Linked DNA regions of Candidatus Thiodictyon syntrophicum. The protein of the gene in region 1 interacts with the protein of each later gene in a pairwise test. Links are inferred from orthologs where the notes say so. Each region holds a gene or a part of one and is shown in the gene's direction. Other genes may lie near its edges.

Region 1 (7,822 bases):
CGCGACCTGGTGCCGGAACTCAAGGGCTCGCCGCGCACCCTGCTGTGGCTCTCCCCGCTGCTGGCGATTCCGACCGAGCTGCAAAAAGACGTGACGGTGGTGGACCTGCCGCTGCCCACCGAGGACGAGTATCGCGAGGTGCTCAAGCGTCTGGTGGAGCAGGTGCGCGATAACCCGACGGTGACTTTGAGCCTGACCGAGGACGCCACGGACGCCATCGTCAAGGCGTGCCAGGGACTCACGCGCTCGGAGGCGGAGAATGCCCTGGCCAAGGCGATCGTCAGCCAGCAGGGACTGACCGGGGCCGACGTGAAATCCATCCTGGAGGAGAAGGAACAGATCATCCGCAAGTCCGGGATACTGGAATACACGGCGGCGGTGGAGGACTTCGGCGGCATCGGCGGCCTGGGTAACCTCAAGACCTGGCTGCGCCAGCGCAACGAGGGCTTCTCGCAGAAGGCGCGCGACTTCGGCCTGCCCAACCCGCGCGGGGTCATGTTGGTGGGGGTGCCGGGCTGCGGCAAGAGCCTCTGCGCCAAGGCGGTGGCGGCGGAGTGGCAGAAGCCGCTCCTGAAATTCGACCTGGGCCGGGTCTTTGCCGGGCTGGTGGGCGAGTCCGAGGAGCGTATGCGCAAGGCGCTGGCGGTGGCCGAGGGGGTGGCCCCCTGCGTGTTGTGGATCGACGAGTTGGAGAAGGGCCTGTCCGGAATCGGCGGCAGCGGCGACAGCGGGGTCAGCACCCGGGTCTTCGGTACCCTGCTGACCTGGATGGAGGAGAAGACCCAGCCGGTGTTCGTGGTGGCCACCGCCAACGACATCTCCCAGCTTCCGCCCGAACTGCTGCGCAAGGGCCGCCTGGATGAGATCTTTTTTGTGGACCTGCCCACCGCGCGCAACCGCGCCGAGATCCTGATGATCCACCTGGGTCGGCGCAAGCGCGTACCCACCGACTACGACCTCGCCGGTGTCGTCCGCGCCACCGAGGGCTTCAGCGGGGCGGAGCTGGAAGAACTGGTCATCAACGCACTCTACGAGGCGTATGCGGACCCGGGGCAGGAGTTGCGCACCGAGCATCTGCTGAAGTCCGCCGGCGAGATCATCCCGCTGGCCCGCTCCCGGGCGCGGGAGGTTGCGGCGCTGCGCCAGTGGGCGCAGACCAACTGCCGCCAGGCCGCGGAGGCCGCGGCCGACGAGCCGCCGGTCCCAAGCGACACCGTTGCCGGGCGCCGGGCGCGGATGGTGGATTTGTAGCGGGGCGCTGTGCGGCCTTCGCCGCCTGGAGTCCAAGGCTTACCGCGAAAATCGCGCCGGGAGCGCGCTCCAAGTCTCCCTCCCCCGCTGGGGGAGGGCCGGGGAGAGGGAACGGCCATGGCGCCCGCACTTTCATCTTTCGGGGTGGCGCGGGCGCCATGGCCGTTAGCCTTGGAGCGCGCCAAGGCTGAAGCCTTGGACTCCAGGCAGAGGGGACGTGGTCGGCGAGCGCGCCTTAACTCAATTGCAGTGAGCCTCCAGAGGGGGGCAAGGCGGCGTCACTGCGCGACCGGAGTGAGCCTCGGGTCGACGGCCGCCTTCCGAGGAGACGCCTGGGGCCGCCCTGCGGTCGCAACCCGACCGGCCCGACGCGCCCACGGTCGGCGGCGCAGCCAGGAATAGAGTCCCGTGACGGTCAATCCCATCAGAAGCAGGGCGGACACCAGATTCAGCACGCCTGACCAGGCGCCCGCCCAGGTGCCTTCGTGCACCGCGTCCACCCAACCCGGCGACCCGGTGAGCGCGACCTGGCCGTTGGATTGGACCACATGGACCAACTCGCCCGCGGGTGAGGCCGTCTTGACCATGGCGCTGCCCGCCTGAAAGCGCCGTGCCATGACGATCTGACCGTCAGCCGGCAGCGGCACCGCCTTGATCGCCTGCGCCAGGGAGATAGGTTCACCGGCTGTGAGGGCGGGGACTGCCGGCTTACCGACGTGCAGCGTCATCAGCAGTCCGGTGACCGGCAGCAGCGCGAGCAGCGGGAACGCGAACCACCCCAGGCCGCGGTGCCAGCCCCCGAGCGTGTTGCGCAGCCTGGGCAGACCAAACGCGAGTCCGGCGAGCAGGAGTGCGACCATGGCATAGGTGGCGATTTCGACCAGCAAGCCGGCACCGATCAGCAGATTCTTGTGAAGATTGAGCGCAAAGGCGAACAGGTCAAAGCCCTGGCCCGCGGCGGCAGTCCGCGTTGCGACATCATAGGTGCCCGCCACGGCAGGGTCTTTGGACTTCAGGTCGATCGAGCGCCCGTCGGCCGAGAGACTGACCGCGGCCGCCCGCCCGGCCGGATCGATGGCATCGAGCGCCGCGGCGAGCGCGCCGACGCTGACCCGGGGGGTGGACTGCGCGGCGCCGTCGGTACCCAGGATCGGCTTGAAGGCGAGGATGGCCCCGGACAGCAGGATGAGCAGGAAGACGGGGGCCAGGATCAGGGCCAGCCAGCGGTGAGCGACCAGGAGCGGGCGCTTGAGTTGTTTCAAAAACATGTTCGAGGTCCTCGGCATGGTTGAACAGTCGTTCCTGCCGGTGCAGCAGGACTGCCGTTACCTTAGCCGGGGTCCGCGTTAACCTGGGTCAGTCTGGTGTAAAGACAGGTAAAGATTTGAAAGAAGCGGTTAATGCCCTTGGCTTTCAGGCGCGGGGCGCGATGATGGTCGACTCCCATGACAAGTGCGGCGGGTGGCGATGATGACGAAGGTCTTATTGGTCGATGATGACCGCGAACTGGGCGAGATGCTGACCGAGTATCTCGACCAGGAGGGTTTCGCGGCCACGGCCGTGCAGGATGGCGAGACCGGTGTGCGTGCGGCCCTGTCGGGCGCCTATGCGATCGTCGTGCTGGACGTGATGATGCCGGGCTGCAACGGCATCGAGGCGCTGCGCCGCATCCGGGCGCAGGACCGCCGCCTGCCGGTGCTGATGCTCACGGCGCGGGGTGACGACGTGGACCGCATCGTCGGACTCGAACTCGGCGCCGACGACTATGTGCCCAAACCCTGCACCCCGCGTGAACTGGTCGCGCGCATCCGGGCCATCTTGCGGCGCACCCAGGTGCAGGAACCCGACGGCGCGTCTTGCGGACCGCTGACGGCCGGGGCACTGACCCTGTGGCCGGAGCGGCGCAGCCTGGAGTGGCAGGGCCAACCGCTCGAACTCACCAGTACCGAGTTCAATCTGCTGGAGGTGCTGGTGCGCAATGCCGGCCGGGTGGTGAGCAAACAGGAACTCTCGCAGCAGGCCCTGGGCCGTCCGCTGGCCCGTTATGACCGCGGCATCGACGTGCACCTGAGCAGCATCCGGCACAAGCTCGGACTCGATGCCGAGGGGCGTTCGCCGATCCAGACGGTGCGCGGCCTGGGCTACCAGTTGGTCCGGGAGTAGCGTCCATGGGCCGTCTGTTCTGGAAGTTCTTTTTCGCCTTCTGGTTGGCCCTGCTCGCGGCCGGCCTGGGCGCGGCGACCCTGTTCCTGCTCCACCAGCAGGCGCTCATCGAGCGCGGGCAGGACCTGGCGGGCGGACCCCGCACCGCCTTTCTGGTGGCGGCGGCGGCGCAGGTCTTCCAGCACGGCGGCAGCGCGGCGCTGCGCGGTTTCCTGGAGGAATCACGCGCCCTGCACGTCGGCGCGCAGGTCTATGTCGTCGATGATGCCGGGCATGAATTGCTGGGGCGCGGCGTCCCCCCGGACCTGCTGACGCAGGCCCACCGGCTGGCGCAGGAGGGCCAGGAACCGCGCATTGCCCGGGTGGAACGGATGGCGGGGCGCGACTATCTGGTATTCCTGCCGACCGATGGTCGCGAGCCGCTCCATCACATGCCGCTGTTGCTGCTGATCGGCGTCGCCGTCCTGGCGAGCCTCGCCTTCAGCGCCTGGCTCGCCTGGTATCTGTCGACCCCGATCCGCCACCTGCGCGGCGCCTTCGACGCCGCGGCGGCGGGCCGGCTCGACACGCGCATCGGCGCGCGCATGGGGCGACGGCGCGATGAGATCGCCGACCTCGGGCGCGATTTCGATCGCATGGCCGGGCAGTTGCAGACCCTGGTCAACTCCCAGCGGCGGTTGCTGCACGATGTCTCCCATGAACTGCGCTCGCCCCTGGCGCGGCTGGAGGCCGCCATCGGCCTGGCGCGGCAGCGGCCGGAACGGCTCGCCGAGACGCTCGATCGCATCGAGCGCGAAGCGGGGCGGCTCGATCAACTGGTCGGTGAGATCCTGACCCTGGCGCGGATGCAGGCCGGGATGGCGAGGGTCGCGGACGAGGAGATCGACCTGGTCGAACTGGTGCGGGAGGTCGCGCGCGACGCCCGGTTCGAGGCGCAGCCGTGCGGGCGCGAGGTCGGGTTCGTCGGCACGGGCGAGGCACCGGTCACCGCCAACGTCGAGCTCCTGCACCGCGCCCTGGAGAATGTGGTCCGCAATGCGGTCAAGTTCACCGCGGTCGGGAGCAGGGTCGAGGTGCAGATCGCGCGGCGCCCCGATCCCAACGGGGCACCCGAGCGGCTGCTGGTGAGCGTCTCCGACCGCGGACCCGGTGTTCCCGAGGGGGACCTGGAAGCCATTTTCGAGCCCTTCTTCCGCAGCGAGACCAGGACCCCGACCGCCGGCTTCGGTCTGGGGCTGGCCATCGCCCGGCGGGCCATTGAGGCGCATGGGGGGACTATTCGCGCCCGCAATCGGCCGGGGGGCGGCTTGACGGTGGAGATCGTGATGCCGGGGGTCGCTTGCGGCTGACTGCCAGGAACAGATAGGAAGGGTTTCATAGCGTCTCGACCTCGAAGCCGACCAGGGTGCGGCTCTCCCGGCTGAACTCGATCCCGATCAGATGGATGGGCTGGCCCGCCGCCCGGTATTTGTCGACATAGCCCCGCTCCTTGATCTGTTGCAGTGCGCGTCCCGCGGGTTCCGACTCGACCACCTCCAGATTCGGATAGCCCAGTTGGATTCTCTTCCTATACGGGGCACCTGGAACCTGCCACCGGGCCCTGGCCTCAGTGATCCGAGCGCTTGAGCCAAGCCTTGATCAACTCGGGGTCGAGCCCGCGTAGGCGATCCTCCGGATCGAGGCCGCGCAGACGCTCCTCCAGATCAAGACCGCGCAGTCGCTCCTCGGGTGCCAGCCCACGCAGGCGCTCCTCAGGCGTCAGCCCAGCCAGACGCTCCTCCACGTCCAAGTGTGCGAGCGCCGCAGCGCGCAGTTGGGGGGTCAACGCGGCCAGGTCACGGGCAATCAGTTCGTAGGTATCACGCATGAAGTCATCGACGGTGTAGGCCATGTCAGGCACCTCCAGGCGATAGGCAGTGGTTAGATGATGTTGCAACAGTTGTCCGAGTGTTCCGCGTTCCGATAGGTGACATAGTGCCCCGTCAGTTCCTCCAGCGCCCAGATATCGAGTGCCTCATGGTGCGATTTGTAGGTCAGCAGGTTGTGTGCGGCCAGGGTCTCCAGACCGTCGGGCAGACCGGCGAGGTCCTGCGCTTGGGTACTGGTGGCCTCGCCCGACTATCGCTCGATGATGAGGATATCGAGGCGCTGGCTCTTGAGCGCCAGCTCTTGTTCCAGTTCCACCCGCCAGGGGCGACCGGTGAAGAGGTCGGTCAGGACCATGCCGAGCAGGCGGTGCCAGGGGGTCGTCGTGTTCATGGATGGATGGTCGCGCGAGCGAATGGACGCAACAAAGAGACATAAGGAGGCCATCATGCCCTGGAACATCGCGCAAGAGTCTCCCGTTCCCAGGCGCCGCGCCTCGGCAAGCAACCGCTGTCAGCCCAAGGCGCTGGAGTCCAAGGCTTCAGCCTTGGAGGGGCGCACCAAGGCTGAAGCCTTGGACTCCATCTGGAAACTGTCCCCCGGCACCCGCACGAAGTCCATCCCGGTCTTGGGCTCGGTCCAGGTCGCGGCCGTCGCGGGGGCCGGCGCCGTCCCAACCCCCCACAACCGCGCCTGAAACCCCCGCACCGTCTGCGGTCGCTTCTCCGGGACGAGGGCCAGGGCCTCGCCCAAGGCGTCGCTCAAGTGCCGGGAGGCGCCGAAGGCCGCGGCGGGCTTGAGTACATCCAGATCGCGGTGCGGTGTCTTACCGCGCGAGCCTGAGGGCCGCGCGCGGGCTCGGTCCGCGCAGCGGACCCTACGGCTGGCCGTTGGCCTGGGGCCGGTTGGGTGGATTGTAGTGGCTGGCCGGGGTTGAAGACCAGAATTTCACGGGACCGCACCCGTGACAGTCTCGACCGATCGCTGGTGCTACGATGCCCGCGGTCGGACGCGAGCGGCCGTCTCGCTGACCCTGCCGGTCTGCAGGACGCGTTCAGCGCCCGCGAAACCGCGGCTTGCGGTGCGCGAGGAATGCATTCAGCCCCTCGGTATAGTCGTCCGAACTGAAAAAGCCGAAACTGTCGTCCAGTTGCGCCGCGCTGTATTGTCCGCCCTGATCGGCCAGCATCCGCAGGTTGCGCTTGTTCAGGCGTGCCGCGAGCGGTGAACCCGCCAAGAGGGCCCGTACCACCTCATCGATCAGCGCATCCAGCCCGTCGGCGGCGGACACGCGCTGCACCAGGCCGGCGGCCAGGGCCTCGTGGGCGTCCAGCAGGCGGCCGGTCAGCAGCAGGTCGGAGGCGAGCGCGATGCCGACCAGTCGCACCAGCGGCACCAGTTCCGGCAAGGCGAGCGGGAAGCCGAGCTTGCCCACCGGCGCGCCGAGCCGACTCCCGGGCGCGGCCAGGCGCAGGTCGCAGACGCCGGCGATCTCCAGCCCGCCGCCCACACAACTGCCCTCGATGGCGGCGATGACCGGTTGCGGGGCCTCGCGGACGGCCCGCAGCGCCGGCTCGATCACCTCCAGGTGGTAGCGGCGTCCGGAGGCGAGATCGAAGCGCTGCTGGGGAAATTCGGTGATGTCGGCACCCGCGGCAAAGTTGCCGCCGGCGCCGCGCAGCACAATGCAGTGGATGTCGTCGCGCCCGGCCAGGTCCTCGAAGGTCTGGCGCAGACGCTGCCACATGTCGACGCTCAAGGCGTTTTGCCTGGCCGGCGCGTCGAGCGTGACACGGGCCACCGGGGCCTGGGTTTCGCATTGGATCGTCATGACCTTAGATTTCCGGGAATACTAAATCCACAGATGAACACAAATGAACACAGGTTTTCTTCAAATTGTCATGGGCTTATTGCTATTGTCACAATCACCGGCAGGGTAAGTCCCCGGCCAGGTGTAAGTCAATGAATTATCTGTGTTCATCTGTGTGCATCTGTGGATAACTACTCTTTCCAGGGCAATGGCTCACGCCAGGATCGGCCGCGTGCGGGACCGCCGGCCGCGTGGGGAAAATTCAACAGGCAGTGAATAGGTTACGGGCGATCCTAGCCGCTCGGTCGGCGACGGTCAAGGTGGACGCGGTGCGCCCCGTGCCGGACCAAAGTGCCGCGCGGCCCGCGTAGGGTCCCCTGCGCGGACCGGCGGTGCTGGGGATCCACGAAGGTCGCGCCCGGACGCGCGGTCGCGGTCCGCACAGCGGACCCTACGGCGCGTCGGATGCCGCCCTGCCCCTGGATGCGCTGCGGCTGCCGGAGCGCTTCCGGATTGCCTATTGGGATGCTATGACGGGGCGAAGGTGATCAATCCCTTTTCGGCCTGAAAGACAACGCCAAGGACGTGGCACTCCTGATCCGGCTGCTCTGCCGCTGCAGAAGTCAGGTCAGACGAAGTTGAAAAAAACCCCAGCCATTTGAAACGGTTTGTTTCTTGAAGCTTATCATGTTATAATGTTGATAAGTCTAATCTATTCCCAAGACAGTCAGG
Region 2 (6,021 bases), 2.9 Mb from region 1 along the record:
CACTGGAGCGGGTGCCGCCGCGGGGGCGGCACCCGCCGGCGGCTCCGCCAGGGCGACGCCCACGCAGGCCGTGGCCGCGCCGACGATGCCGATCCAGGTCAGGAGTCTGTGATAAGTGGGTGTGGGCATAGTCTTGCGGGTCCGGATACCGGGTGAAGGGGGTGTGGCACGGGGTTAGCGGCCAGGATGCCGAACATTCTAAATGGGTGCGGGGGGCCGCGGGGCCTAGACCGGCCGCAAGTATAGTCCGAGCCCGCGGCCGGCGCGGGCGGCGCCTGCATCCCGGCGCTTCGCAAGGACCGAAAAAAAGCTTATTATCGTATTGTGAAAAATTTATCCAGCACCCACGCGACGGTCAGCCCCGCGAGTCAAGCGCCTCAACCGGTGTTGAATGACCCCGGTGAAGGAGCCGACGCGACGAGCCTCTTCGCGGACGACGAGGACATCGAGCGCGCCTCCCGCTCGCTCAAGGCCATGTCCCACCCACTGCGCCTGAAGATCCTCTGCACCTTGGGTGAGCAGGAGGTCAGCGTCCAGGACATCGTCGACCACGTCGGCACCTCCCAGAGCAACATCTCCCAGCACCTCGCCATCCTGCGCGACAAGGGCATCCTGGCCTCGCGCAAGGACGCCAACCGGGTCTTCTACCGGGTGGGCGACGCCCGCACACTGCGCCTCATCGGCATGATGCGTGAGGTGTTCTGCCAGCACGCCTGAAGCGGCTGGCCGGCGCGTCCCGGAGTGACTCCCGCGCCCGCCCTCCTTATACTGCGCCCACCAGGTCGCCGTCGGCCGCCCGGCGACGCCCTGGCGAGACCGCCCAGCGGGCGGCCCCCTTCCCATCCATTCAGAGAATCAAGCCCGATGCAGGTCAGCCAACTGTTTGAGTTCGTCGTCCACAATTGGTACCTGTTCGTCGCGCTCGTCGTGATCCTGGGGCTCTTGATCCACAATCTGATCGTCGGGGAGCGCGGCAACGTCGAGCCCCTGGGGGCCACCGAGATGATCAACCACAAGGACGCGACGGTGATCGACGTGCGCTCGGCGGCCGACTTCGCCGCCGGTCATATCGTCAACGCGGTCAACATCCCGATGAACGGCTTCAAGAACCAACTGGCGGTCCTTGGCAAGTACAAGGGCAAGCCGATCATCGTCAACTGTCGGTCGGGCGGCCAGTCCGGGGCCGCGTGCGAACACCTGCGCAAGCAGGGTTTCGAGGAGGTCTACAACCTCAAGGGCGGCATCCTCGCCTGGCAGGCGGCGAACCTGCCGCTGTCGCGCAAGAAGCGCTGAGTCGAGGCCCCCGTTGCCCCTTCGTCCCCGACACTAACGTCACTAGCAAGGTATTCCATGGCCGAGAACGATCAGACCAACCTGGAGCGGCAGTTCGCCGTCCAACGCACCTACCTCAAGGACCTGTCCTTCGAGTCGCCCAATGCGCCGGAGGTCTTCCGCGGCGAGTGGAAGCCGCAAAACGAGCTCAATCTCAACACCAAGGTCAACCGGCTCGACGAGCAGACCTACGAGGTGGTGCTGTCCGTCACCGTCACGGCCAAGGTCGGCGACAAGACGGCCTTCATCGTCGAGGTCCACCAGGCCGGCATCTTCACCCTGGGGGGGTTCTCGGAGGAGGAACTGGGCCCCATGCTCGGCGCCTATTGCCCCAACCTGCTGTTCCCCTACGCACGCGAGGCCGTGTCCGACCTGGTGACCAAGGGCAGCTTCCCGCAACTGGTCCTCCAGCATGTCAGCTTCGACGCCCTGTTCGCCCAACACCAGCAACAGGCGGCGGCGGAGGCCGAAGGGGCGCGGCAGCATTGAGCGACCGGGTGCTGAGTGACCCGGTAGCGAGTGACCCGGTGGGCATCGACATCGCCGTCCTCGGGTCCGGGTCCTGGGGGACGGCGCTCGCGATCCAGTTGTGCCGCAACGGCCATCGGGTCCGGCTCTGGGGCAACGAGTCGGACCAGATCGCCGAACTGCGCGCCCACGGGGAGAACCGGCGCTTCCTCCCCGGCGTCCCCTTCCCCCCGGGGCTGGTGCCCCAGCAATCGCTGGAGGAGACCCTGTCCGGCGCCGCCGCCTGCCTGGCGGTGGTGCCGAGCCACGCCTTCGCCGAGGTGATCACGGCCCTGGGCACGCGCCTGCCGCGGGGCATCGGGCTCGCCTGGGCGACCAAGGGGCTGGAGCCCCAGAGCGGCGCACTCTTGCACACCCTGGCCGAGCGGGGCCTGCCGGGCGAGAGCCTGGCGATCGTCTCGGGACCCAGCTTTGCCCGCGAGGTCGCCATAGGGCTGCCCACGGCGGTCACCGTGGCCTCCGAGGACCAGGCATTTGCCCGCCGCACCGCGGGCCTGCTCCATGGCGGGCGCTTCCGCGCCTACACCAGTTCAGACCTGGTGGGCGTGGAGATCTGCGGCGCCGCCAAGAACGTACTGGCCATCGCCACCGGCATCGCCGACGGCCTCGGCTTCGGGGCCAATAGCCGTGCCGCCTTGATCACCCGCGGCCTGAGCGAATTGATCCGGCTCGGCGCCGCCTTGGGCGGTCGACCCGAGACCTTCATGGGCCTGGCCGGGGTCGGCGACCTGGTCCTGACCTGCACCGACGATCAATCGCGCAACCGCCGCCTCGGCCTGGCCCTGGCGCGGGGCGCCAGCGTCGCGCAGGCGCGGGCGGCCATCGGACAGGAGGTCGAGGGCGTGATCACGGCCGCGGCCGTACGCACCCTCGCCCACCGCCTGGGGGTCGAGATGCCGATCAGCGAACAGGTTTATCAGGTGCTTTATGAGGGGGTGCCGCCGCTGGCGGCCACGGCGGCGCTGCTGGAGCGGGAGCCGAAGGCGGAGTTTGGCTAAGGCTGACCAATATCTTCCTGTGCCACGGCCGCGATGCAGTCGGCCATGATGAGCCGGTCCGCGTTGGCTACCAGCCACTGCCGCGCACGATCCGAATTCGGGCATAAGCTCTGCACCGTCAGCCAGAACCGCTGCGAATGGTCGGGGATGGCCAGATGCACGACCTCGTGGGTGACGATGTAGCGCAGCACGAAGTCAGGCGCCATCACCAGGCGCCAGTTGAACGACAGGTTGCCGAGCCCCGAACAATTCCCCCACTTGGTGCGCTGATCCATGATGTAGACCTTGCCGGGCACGCGCTTCACGCGCTGGCTCAATTCACTCACGTATGGCTCGATGTGCGCGCGCGCCCGCTTGCGCAGCCAGTTCTCCAAGGATCGCGCGGGTGGCGTTTGCGAGTACGGCCCGGTGGTGACCTGAATCTCCCCGTCTTGGAGCGCGACCCGGTTCGGAGCCAGCCAGGTGTCGAGACGCACTACTTGGACCGGGATGGTCTCCCCGCCCAGGAGCACCTGACCGAGCACCCGATGGTCCGGCCGCCGCACTGCCAGCCGACGCTGCGCGCGCTCCAGTTGCTCCAGCACCCAAACCGCGTTGGCGGTGAGAAAAGCGAATCCTTCGCCGTCGGTGCGGCGCTCCGGTACGATCAACTCCACCTCGTCGGGCTTGCTGACCTTGATCCGGAGTCGGGTGGCGGCCTTGGAGCGCACCAGCCGACACGTCAGTTCCCGCCCGCCGAGCGAGACCTGGTGCAAGACACTGGGGCGGATCGCCTCAGCGGGCGGCATCAATGGTCACCAATTCATTAAGGGCCGGTTCCAGGAATGGCGGGTTGACGTCGGCCGAATCGAAGCCCAGGGCGGCATAGTCCGGGTTCCAGGATTCGGCCAGGAGCGAATCCTCCACCCGCATCCGCCCGCCCTTGGAACTACTCCAACCCGGCAGCAATAACTGGTTGTCGCGCAGATGCGCTACCATCCGGCGGGCGCAAGTCGCCAGATAGACCGTATCCTTGCCGGCAGCAAACTGGCGCAGGACCACGAACAATGCGTATTCGCCGGGCAGGGTGAGGTACAGGGCGCCTGGCTCCTCGACGCGTTGGACGGCTTCGTCGGCGATGTCCCGCAGGGCCTTCAGCCGCTCTTCAGCCGCCTTGTCCGCCGCGTCCTTGTTGGCCTTGATCCGCGCCAGCCGCTCACCCAACTGCCGATAGGTAAAACCGCCACCCGCGTCCTCGGTAAGCTCTGCCGTCAGCATCGCCTCCAGCGCGGCCGCCTTGTCGGCAGCGCTGGGCAGGTCGTCGAGCTTGCCCAGGTAATCCTTATCGATCCTGAAGACCGGCAAGGCCATGGCCAGATCCATGAAGGTGGTGTTCTGCTGGATCAACGCGCGGGTCTTGGCCGAAAGTTCGCCATAGGTGGCACTCGAGGCCGCGCCGCGTTGGCGGCGGCGGTAGGCGATGTAGATGCCACAGAGCCAACTATAGACATACCGGTGCTCATACAGGCACGGATCGGGCGATACCGCCTCCCACAGACGCTCCAGGCTCTTGAAGTTGACCTCAAACACTTTGGCTGCATCGGGGTCCTTGAGGGCGCGCAGGGCGGCCAGCAGGCAGTCGCGGGTGTCGCTGATCCGGATGCCTTTGAAGGTCTCCAGACAGCGCGCCACCTCCCCCGGCACCGTCGCCTTCAGGGCCTCCCAGTCGATCAACGCCTCCTCGCGGATGTTCTCGTCGAAGTTGAGCGCCTTGGCCAGGTTGGCGAACACGCCGAAGTAATCCACCACTAGGCCGGTACGCTTGTCCATGGCCGGCAGCGGCCGGTTGGTACGGGCGATGGCTTGCAGCAGGTTGTGGTCGCGCAGCGGCTTATCCAGGTACATCACCTGCTCCACCGGCGCATCGAAACCCGTCAGCAGCCGGTCGCAGACGATTAGAATCTTGAGCGGCGGGCGCCACTGGTCACGCACCTCGCCGTAGCGCTCCCGGTTCCACTCTTCCCATTGTGGCGGTGTCAGCTTGAAGTAGTCGATCAAGTCGTCCTGCTTCTGCTTACCGTAATGGAAACGGGTCAGGTCGGGGTCGTCGTTCTGGGCCTCGGAGATGATGACGTCCGACCAATCGGGCGGCAGTCCGCGCGCCTTGAGCTTGGTGTCCAGTGCGTCCTTGAAGCGGGCGCAGGCAATGCGGTCCACACCCACCAGTTGCGCCTTGAAACCGCTCGGGTCGGGGTAGGCGAGGAAGTGCTCCAGCATCTTGGCTGTGACGATCTCCACCCGGTCCGGGTGGCGGGCCAGCTCTTTCCACTGCGAACGTTGGCGCTGGATCAGGTCCTTCGCCGCTTCGTCCTCGACCTCCATCTCCGTGCACATCTGCTCAAAGCCGACATTCAGGGCCTTCTCATCGACGATGAAGGGCACCTTGTCCCGCAGGTAGTGCACCTCCAGGGTGGCGCCGTCCTTGATCGCGCGCTTGATGCCGTAATAGCTGAGATAACGCTCCTGCTGGCCGTCGATCACCGGGCCGAAGTCGCGATGGGTGTTGGTCATCGCCCGGTCGATGGGCGTCCCGGTGAGGCCGAAGCGGAAGGCGTTGGGCAGCTTCACGCGCATGGTCATGGCGTAGCTGTCCGCGGTGCCGCCTTTTTGAGAGCGGTGGCACTCGTCCACCAGGGTGATGATGTTGTCCTCCGCCAGCGGCTTCAGGTCACCCATCTGCTGGAAGGATTGAAGGGTGGTGACGAAGGTGCCACGCTGGGGCTGCCGCGAGCCGCGCAGGATGGCCTTCAAGTCCTGGACGCCCAGCGCCTTGCGTACGCCGGGGAAGTCACAGGCGTCGAAATCGTCGGCAATCTGGGTCTTCAGGTCGCGCCGGTCCACCACGATCAGGATAGTCGGGTTGTTCAACCCCAGGAGTCGGGCGAGCTTGTAGGCGGCGAAGATCATCGTCAGACTCTTGCCGGACCCCTGGGTGTGCCACACCAGACCGGTGCGGTCCTGGGCGCCGACCGGCTTGCCGATCAGCGCCAGGATGCGGTCCACGATGTCGTTCACCGCCTCGAACTGCTGATAGCGGGCCACCTTCTTGATGGTGCGCCCCTTCTTGGTCTCGAACACGACGAAGTGTTGCAGAAAGTCGAGCACATGGCAGGGCGCCAGTCGC
Region 3 (6,032 bases), 2.4 Mb from region 1 along the record:
CGAATTGCTGGAGTTGCTGGACGCCGCGGGCGCGGTGCAGCTGCGCTTCGTGCGGCTCAAGCCCACCCCCCTGGTCGGGCAGGTCTGGCAGCTGACCGGCTACGACAACGGCAAAGAGGCCATCAGTTCGGCCCGCAACGGGACCGAGATCAACCTGGAGTTCCGCGACGACGGCACTCTGGGCGGCTCCGATGGCTGCAATCGCTACATGAGCGGTTACACCCTGAGCGGCGCGACCCTGACCATCGGCCCCCTGGCCAGCACCCGCATGGCGTGCAAGCCGGACGGGGCGGCGCAACAGGCCCGCGACTACGCGGCGGCCCTGGGCTCGGTGACCAGCTACCGCATTGAGGGCGGCGAGTTGCTGCTCCTCACCGGCGAGGGCAAACCGGCCGCCCGCTATCGCACGGAGGTGGTCCGGCCGGTCGAGGTCGAAGTCGCTGCCGGCGGCGGCGCCCTCCCCAGCGGTACGCCTGACACTGCGCAGACCCCGCAACCGGCCCTGACGGCCCCCGCCACAAGCACGGCTCCCCAGGGCGGCGCGGTCGGTGGCGGGGAGGCACCGCGGCGGAGCCTGCCGCCGACGCCGACGCCCTAAGGTTCCTTGGACTGCGGATCGCGGGCGACGCCGGATCGGCTACACTGGCGCCCCCGTTCCCGGTCGCGCGAGTCAATCGTCAATATGCACTGTTGGGCCCACAACTCTTTCGTCGTCATGGTGATCGCGCTCGGGACCCTGGGCATGATCGACGCCTGCGGGCAAAAGGGCCCCCTGTTCCTGCCGAAACCGGACGAACAACAGGCCCCGGCGAAGGGCGCGGAGGTGCCCAAGACGCCGGCCCCGACGCCGGTGTCGGCTCCGACTCAGGCGCCGGCCCCGGCCCTGCCCCCGGCGACCAACGCCGAACTGCTGGCATGGCCGGCGCAAAATCCGAGCGGCTGCACCGACGGGTGCTCGGGAGGAGCCAGGTAATGGACCATTTCAACTACCGCGACAACCTGCTCCACGCCGAGGACCTGCCGCTCACCGCCATCGCGCAACAGTTCGGCACCCCCTGCTATGTCTACTCCCGGGCGACGCTTGAGCGGCATTGGCACGCCTTCGACCGCGCCTTCCAGGGGCATCCGCACCTGATCTGTTTCGCGGTCAAGGCCAATGCCAACCTGGGGGTGCTGAGCGTTCTGGCGCGGCTCGGCTCCGGGTTCGACATCGTCTCGGTAGGCGAACTGGAGCGGGTGCTGGCGGCGGGGGGCGAGCCCGGCAAGGTCATCTTCTCGGGGGTCGGCAAGCGGGAGGATGAACTGCGCCGGGCGCTTGAGGTCGGCATCCGCTGCTTCAACGTGGAATCGGTGCCGGAGCTCGAGCGTCTCGACCGGGTGGCCGGGGACCTGGGTGTCATCGCGCCCGTCTCGCTGCGGGTCAATCCGGACGTGGACGCCCGCACCCACCCCTACATCGCCACCGGACTCAAAGAGAACAAGTTCGGGATCGACATCCGGGCGGCCGAGGCGGTCTACCGGCAGGCGGCGCGGCTGCCGCACCTGCGCGTCACCGGGATCGACTGCCACATCGGCTCCCAACTCACCGATCTCGCCCCCTTCCTGGCCGCCCTGGAGCGGGTGCTGGCCCTCGCCGATCGGCTGGCGGCGGCCGGCATCCCCATCGGCCACCTGGACTTGGGCGGCGGGCTCGGTATCCGCTACCTGGGCGAACACCCGCCGGAGCCCGCCGCCTATGCCGCCGCCCTGCTCCATCGCCTGGGCGGCCGCGGCCACGAGATCATCCTGGAGCCGGGGCGCGCCATCGTCGGCAACGCCGGCATCCTGCTGACCCGCGTGGAATATCTGAAACCCACCGAGCACCGGCGTTTTGCCGTGGTGGACGCGGCGATGAACGACCTGCTGCGCCCCGCCCTCTACCAGGCGGTGCAGGACATCGTTCCGGTCCGCCTGGACAGCGCGGCCGACGCCGCCCGCTATGATCTCGTGGGCCCCGTGTGCGAGACCGGGGACTTCCTGGGCAAGGACCGCCTGCTGGCCCTGGAACCGGGCGACCTGCTGGCCGTGCGCGGCAGCGGTGCCTACGGGTTCAGCATGAGCTCCAACTACAACAGCCGGCCGCGCGCCGCCGAGGTCATGGTGGACGGCGGGCAGGCCCACCTGGTGCGGCGCCGGGAGAGCATCGCCGACCTGATGAACGGGGAGTCGCCGCTCCCATGAAGCGCCGTCCCGAACCGGAACTCATGGAGGACGCCGAACAGGCCCTGGCCTATGCCCAGGCCGACTTCTCGGAGTCCAACGCACTCTTCATCAAGCTGCTCGGCCGGCTGGACCCCGCGCCCCTGCACCGCGCCCGCGCGCTGGATCTCGGCTGCGGCCCGGCGGACATCGTCTGCCGCTTTCTGCGCGCCTGGCCGCAGGCGACCTGCGACGCCCTGGACGGCTCCGCCGCCATGCTGGGGCACGCCCGGGCCGCGCTGGACCGGCTGCCCGGGGTCGCCGCACGCGCCCGGCTGCTGTGCGAGTGCCTGCCCAGCCCTAACCTGCCCCAGGCCCACTACGACCTGATCCTCTCCAACAGTCTGCTCCACCAACTGCACAATCCCCAGGTGCTCTGGCAGGCGGTGCGGGCCGCCGCCGCCCCCGGCGCCCAGGTGCTCATCATGGACCTGATGCGCCCCGCCTCCGCCGGTTGGGCCGAGGCCCTGGTGGCGACCTACGCGGCCGGCGAGCCCGAGGTCCTGCGCAGCGACTTCCGCAACTCGCTATTCGCCGCCTTCGAGCCCGCCGAGGTGGTGGAACAGTTGGCGCAGGCGGGCCTGAGCGCACTGGAGGTGGCGGTGGTGAGCGACCGGCATTTGGCGGTCTTCGGCCGTCTGGACGGACAATCTTCCTGATGGCGTTGCGGTTTACCAAGATGCACGGCCTGGGCAACGACTTCGTCGTCATCGACGCCGTGCGCCAGGTGGTCGAACTCGACACCGCGGCCATCCGGCGGCTGGCGGATCGGCACCGCGGCATCGGTTGCGACCAGGTGCTGCTGGTGGAGCGCCCGCGGCTGCCCGGCACCGCCTTCCACTACCGGATCTTTAACGCCGACGGGTCCGAGGTGGAGCAATGCGGCAACGGCGCCCGCTGCTTCGCCCGCTTCGTGCGCGACCAGGGGCTCTGCGATCAGACCGAGATCCCGGTCGGCACCGCCGCCGGTGCGATCCGTCTCTTCATCGAGCCGGACGGCCAGGTGCGGGTCGACATGGGGGTCCCGATCCTGGACCCGGCGCGCATCCCCTTTCTGGCGGATGCGCAGGCCCCGACCTACGACCTCGCGGTGGACGGCGAGACGCTCACCATCGGCGCCGTCTCCATGGGCAATCCCCATGCGGTGCTGCTGGTGGAGGACACCAAGACGGCGCCGGTGGCGCGGCTCGGCCCCCGCATCGAGTCCCACCCGCGCTTCCCTCAACGGGTGAACGTGGGCTTCATGCAGGTGCTGGCGCCGGATCAGGTCCGGCTGCGCGTCTACGAGCGCGGCACCGGTGAGACCCTGGCCTGCGGGACCGGGGCCTGCGCGGCGGTGGTGAGCGGACGCACCCGCGGTCTGCTCGGGCCGCGGGTGCGGGTCAGCCTGCCCGGCGGGGACCTTGTGATAGAGTGGTCGGTCAACGGGGGAGCGGTCCAGATGACCGGACCGGCACAACGGGTCTTCGAGGGGGAGATCGAGCCATGAGAAAGACAAAGGGCGAGGGGGGCGCGGCCGGGGCCGGGGCGAGCGAGGCCGCGATCACCGCAGGGCCCGCACCGGGGGAGGGCGCCGGGGCGACCGCGGCGGCGGCGGTCGCCGCCTATCTGCAGGGTCATCCGGACTACTTCGCGTCCAACCCGCAGATCCTGGCCGAGCTGCACATCCCCCACACCGCGGCCGGTGCGGCGGTCTCGCTGATCGAGCGCCAGGTCAGGGTGCTGCGCGCGCAACTCGAGACCGAGCGCGGCCGGCTGGCACAGCTCATCGCCCGCGCCCGCGAGTACGAGTCCTTCTCCGCCCGCCTGCACGCGCTGGTGCTCGCCCTGATCGCCGCCCCGGATCTTACGCGGGTCAGCGCCGCGCTCCAGGAGGGCCTGATGCACGAGTTCAGCGCCCAGGCGGTCACCCTCAAGGTCTTCCCGGTGGACCCCGCGGTCGGGGACCCCGATCCCCTGGTCGCCGCCTTCCGGGACTTCCTGGAGCGCAAGCACGCCCTGTGCGGCCCGCTTGACGAGGCCAAGAACGCGGCCCTGTTCGGCGATCTGCATGATCCCGCGGGCGAGCAGGTCCACTGCGCCGCCCTGATACCGATCCGCGCGAACGGACGCTGCGGCGTACTCGCCATCGGGGCCGCCGACCCGGACCGCTTCAAGCCCGACATGCGCACCGACCTCCTGGACCGCCTGGGCGAGATCGTGAGCTGCAAGCTGCAGATGCTGCCGCCTGAAGTGCCGAGCGCGGTGACGCCGCCGCCCCCGGCCCCCGCGAGCGAGGACGAACCCAAGCCGACGCCGACCCGGCGCAAGCGCACCAAGAAGACGGTCCCGGAATGAGCGAGCCGGAAGGGAGCCCCATCGAGCCCTTCCTCGCCCACCTGGCCCACGAGCGGCGCCTGGCCGAGCCGACGCTCTGCGCCTATCGGGCGGACCTGGAGCGGCTCACCGCCTGGCTGACCGCGGCCGGCGGGACACCGGACGCCATCACCCGCCTGGACCAGCAGCAGATCCGCCGCTATGTCGCCTGGCGGCACCGCACCGGGGTCTGCGGGCGCACCCTGCAACGCGAACTGTCGAGCCTGCGCAGCCTCTATCGCTGGCTGCTGCGCGAGGGGCGCGCCCAGAACAACCCCGCGGTGGGCATCCGCGCCCCCAAGACGGCGCGCAAACTCCCCGCCACCCTGGACGCCGATCAGTTGTGCAGCCTGCTCGACCGCCCGGTGGATGACCTGCTCGCCATCCGCGATACCGCCATGATCGAACTGTTCTACTCGTCCGGGCTGCGCCTGGCCGAACTGGTCAGCGTCAACTTAGGCGACATCGACATGGCCGACGCCATGCTCAGCGTCACCGGCAAGGGCGCCAAGACCAGGCGGGTCCCGGTCGGCGCCCAGGCGCGCGCGGCCGTGCAGCACTGGCTGCGGGTACGCGCCAATCTGGCCGCGGGCGACGAACCCGCGCTCTTCGTCAGCAGCCGCGGCAGCCGCATCCACCCCCGCACGGTCCGCACCCGGGTCGCCCAGTGGGCACAGGAACAGGGCGCCACCCGCAATGTGCACCCGCACCTGCTGCGCCACTCGTTCGCCAGCCACCTGCTGGAGTCGTCCGGGGACCTGCGCGCCGTCCAGGAACTGCTCGGGCACGCCGACATCAGCACCACCCAGATTTACACCCACCTTGATTTTCAGCACTTGGCCCAGGTCTATGACCAAGCGCATCCCAGGGCCAAGCGTAAGCCATGAAAGGATACCGGGTTCACACAATGGCCCGTTTCATCTCAGCCGCAATCCGGGTCAACGCAAAGTCCGTGGTCAGATCGGCCTTTTTGCGCTTGATCCCGGCGGCAACCCGGGCCGCGGCATCCAGGGCCGCGTTCAGCAACGGCGCCGGGGCCGTATCGACCCAGAAGCTCTCGTCGCTGATCTTGCGTTTGACCTCGAACGGCACGAAGGCCGTGGCCACCTGGTCGTAGACGCTCGGCACCCGCTGGACGGTGAGGCCCCCACCCTGCGCGGTGCGCTCCGCCACCAGCCGTCGGCAGGCGTCGAGTTCCTTCCAGAAGTTGTCATCGGCGTTGCCGAACTTCTGACGCCCGGTGATGAGCCCATAGGCAGTTCCGAGCGCCAACGCCGCTTGGGCGCGGCCGGATCGCTGGTTGTCCGCCTCCAGGTCGGCGACGTGGGCGGTGAGCCGAAATTCCGCGTCCGCCATCTCCTGAAGTCGGGTCACAAAGGATTCTGCATCGGCCTCGGAAAGCGTTGCAGAGTCGTCGAGATCGATCCCGGCCAGGCTAT

What was found.
Region 2: the proteins of THSYN_RS12465 (region 1) and secB interact in binary tests that used the Escherichia coli proteins (3 or more experiments, as listed by UniProt). The link is inferred for Candidatus Thiodictyon syntrophicum from one-to-one orthologs.
Region 3: the proteins of THSYN_RS12465 (region 1) and lysA interact in binary tests that used the Escherichia coli proteins (3 or more experiments, as listed by UniProt). The link is inferred for Candidatus Thiodictyon syntrophicum from one-to-one orthologs.

Annotation. Positions count from the first base shown.
Region 1 is NZ_CP020370.1:2,951,428-2,959,249, reverse strand. Bases 1,661-4,566 are described here. They hold THSYN_RS12465 (response regulator transcription factor), read left to right. Parts: upstream 1,661-2,718; coding sequence 2,719-3,414; downstream 3,415-4,566. Other genes in these bases: THSYN_RS12460 (HAMP domain-containing sensor histidine kinase), read left to right, coding at 3,420-4,566; THSYN_RS12470 (PepSY-associated TM helix domain-containing protein), read right to left, coding at 1,661-2,519. In the rest of the region: THSYN_RS12475 (AAA family ATPase), read left to right, coding at 1-1,251; more of THSYN_RS12470, read right to left, coding at 1,530-1,660; more of THSYN_RS12460, read left to right, coding at 4,567-4,763; THSYN_RS35890 (hypothetical protein), read right to left, coding at 5,021-5,350; THSYN_RS35885 (hypothetical protein), read right to left, coding at 5,533-5,673; THSYN_RS12445 (hypothetical protein), read right to left, coding at 5,794-6,045; THSYN_RS12440 (enoyl-CoA hydratase/isomerase family protein), read right to left, coding at 6,335-7,111. UniProt on the Escherichia coli protein: Response regulator member of the two-component regulatory system CpxA/CpxR which responds to envelope stress response by activating expression of downstream genes including cpxP, degP, dsbA and ppiA.
Region 2 is NZ_CP020370.1:23,162-29,182, reverse strand. Bases 125-3,085 are described here. They hold secB (protein-export chaperone SecB), read left to right. Parts: upstream 125-1,350; coding sequence 1,351-1,821; downstream 1,822-3,085. Other genes in these bases: THSYN_RS00110 (M48 family metallopeptidase), read right to left, coding at 2,855-3,085; THSYN_RS00115 (NAD(P)H-dependent glycerol-3-phosphate dehydrogenase), read left to right, coding at 1,818-2,858; THSYN_RS00125 (rhodanese-like domain-containing protein), read left to right, coding at 865-1,293; THSYN_RS00130 (ArsR/SmtB family transcription factor), read left to right, coding at 475-717; THSYN_RS00135 (S41 family peptidase), read right to left, coding at 125-129. In the rest of the region: more of THSYN_RS00135, read right to left, coding at 1-124; more of THSYN_RS00110, read right to left, coding at 3,086-3,646; THSYN_RS00105 (type I restriction endonuclease subunit R), read right to left, coding at 3,633-6,021. UniProt on the Escherichia coli protein: One of the proteins required for the normal export of some preproteins out of the cell cytoplasm. It is a molecular chaperone that binds to a subset of precursor proteins, maintaining them in a translocation-competent state.
Region 3 is NZ_CP020370.1:591,046-597,077, forward strand. Bases 125-3,096 are described here. They hold lysA (diaminopimelate decarboxylase), read left to right. Parts: upstream 125-972; coding sequence 973-2,220; downstream 2,221-3,096. Other genes in these bases: THSYN_RS02555 (META domain-containing protein), read left to right, coding at 125-598; THSYN_RS02560 (LptM family lipoprotein), read left to right, coding at 683-973; THSYN_RS02570 (class I SAM-dependent methyltransferase), read left to right, coding at 2,217-2,897; dapF (diaminopimelate epimerase), read left to right, coding at 2,897-3,096. Outside these bases: more of THSYN_RS02555, read left to right, coding at 1-124; more of dapF, read left to right, coding at 3,097-3,727; THSYN_RS02580 (DUF484 family protein), read left to right, coding at 3,724-4,575; tyrosine recombinase XerC, read left to right, coding at 4,572-5,480; THSYN_RS02590 (helicase-related protein), read right to left, coding at 5,494-6,032. UniProt on the Escherichia coli protein: Specifically catalyzes the decarboxylation of meso-diaminopimelate (meso-DAP) to L-lysine. Is not active against the DD- or LL-isomers of diaminopimelate.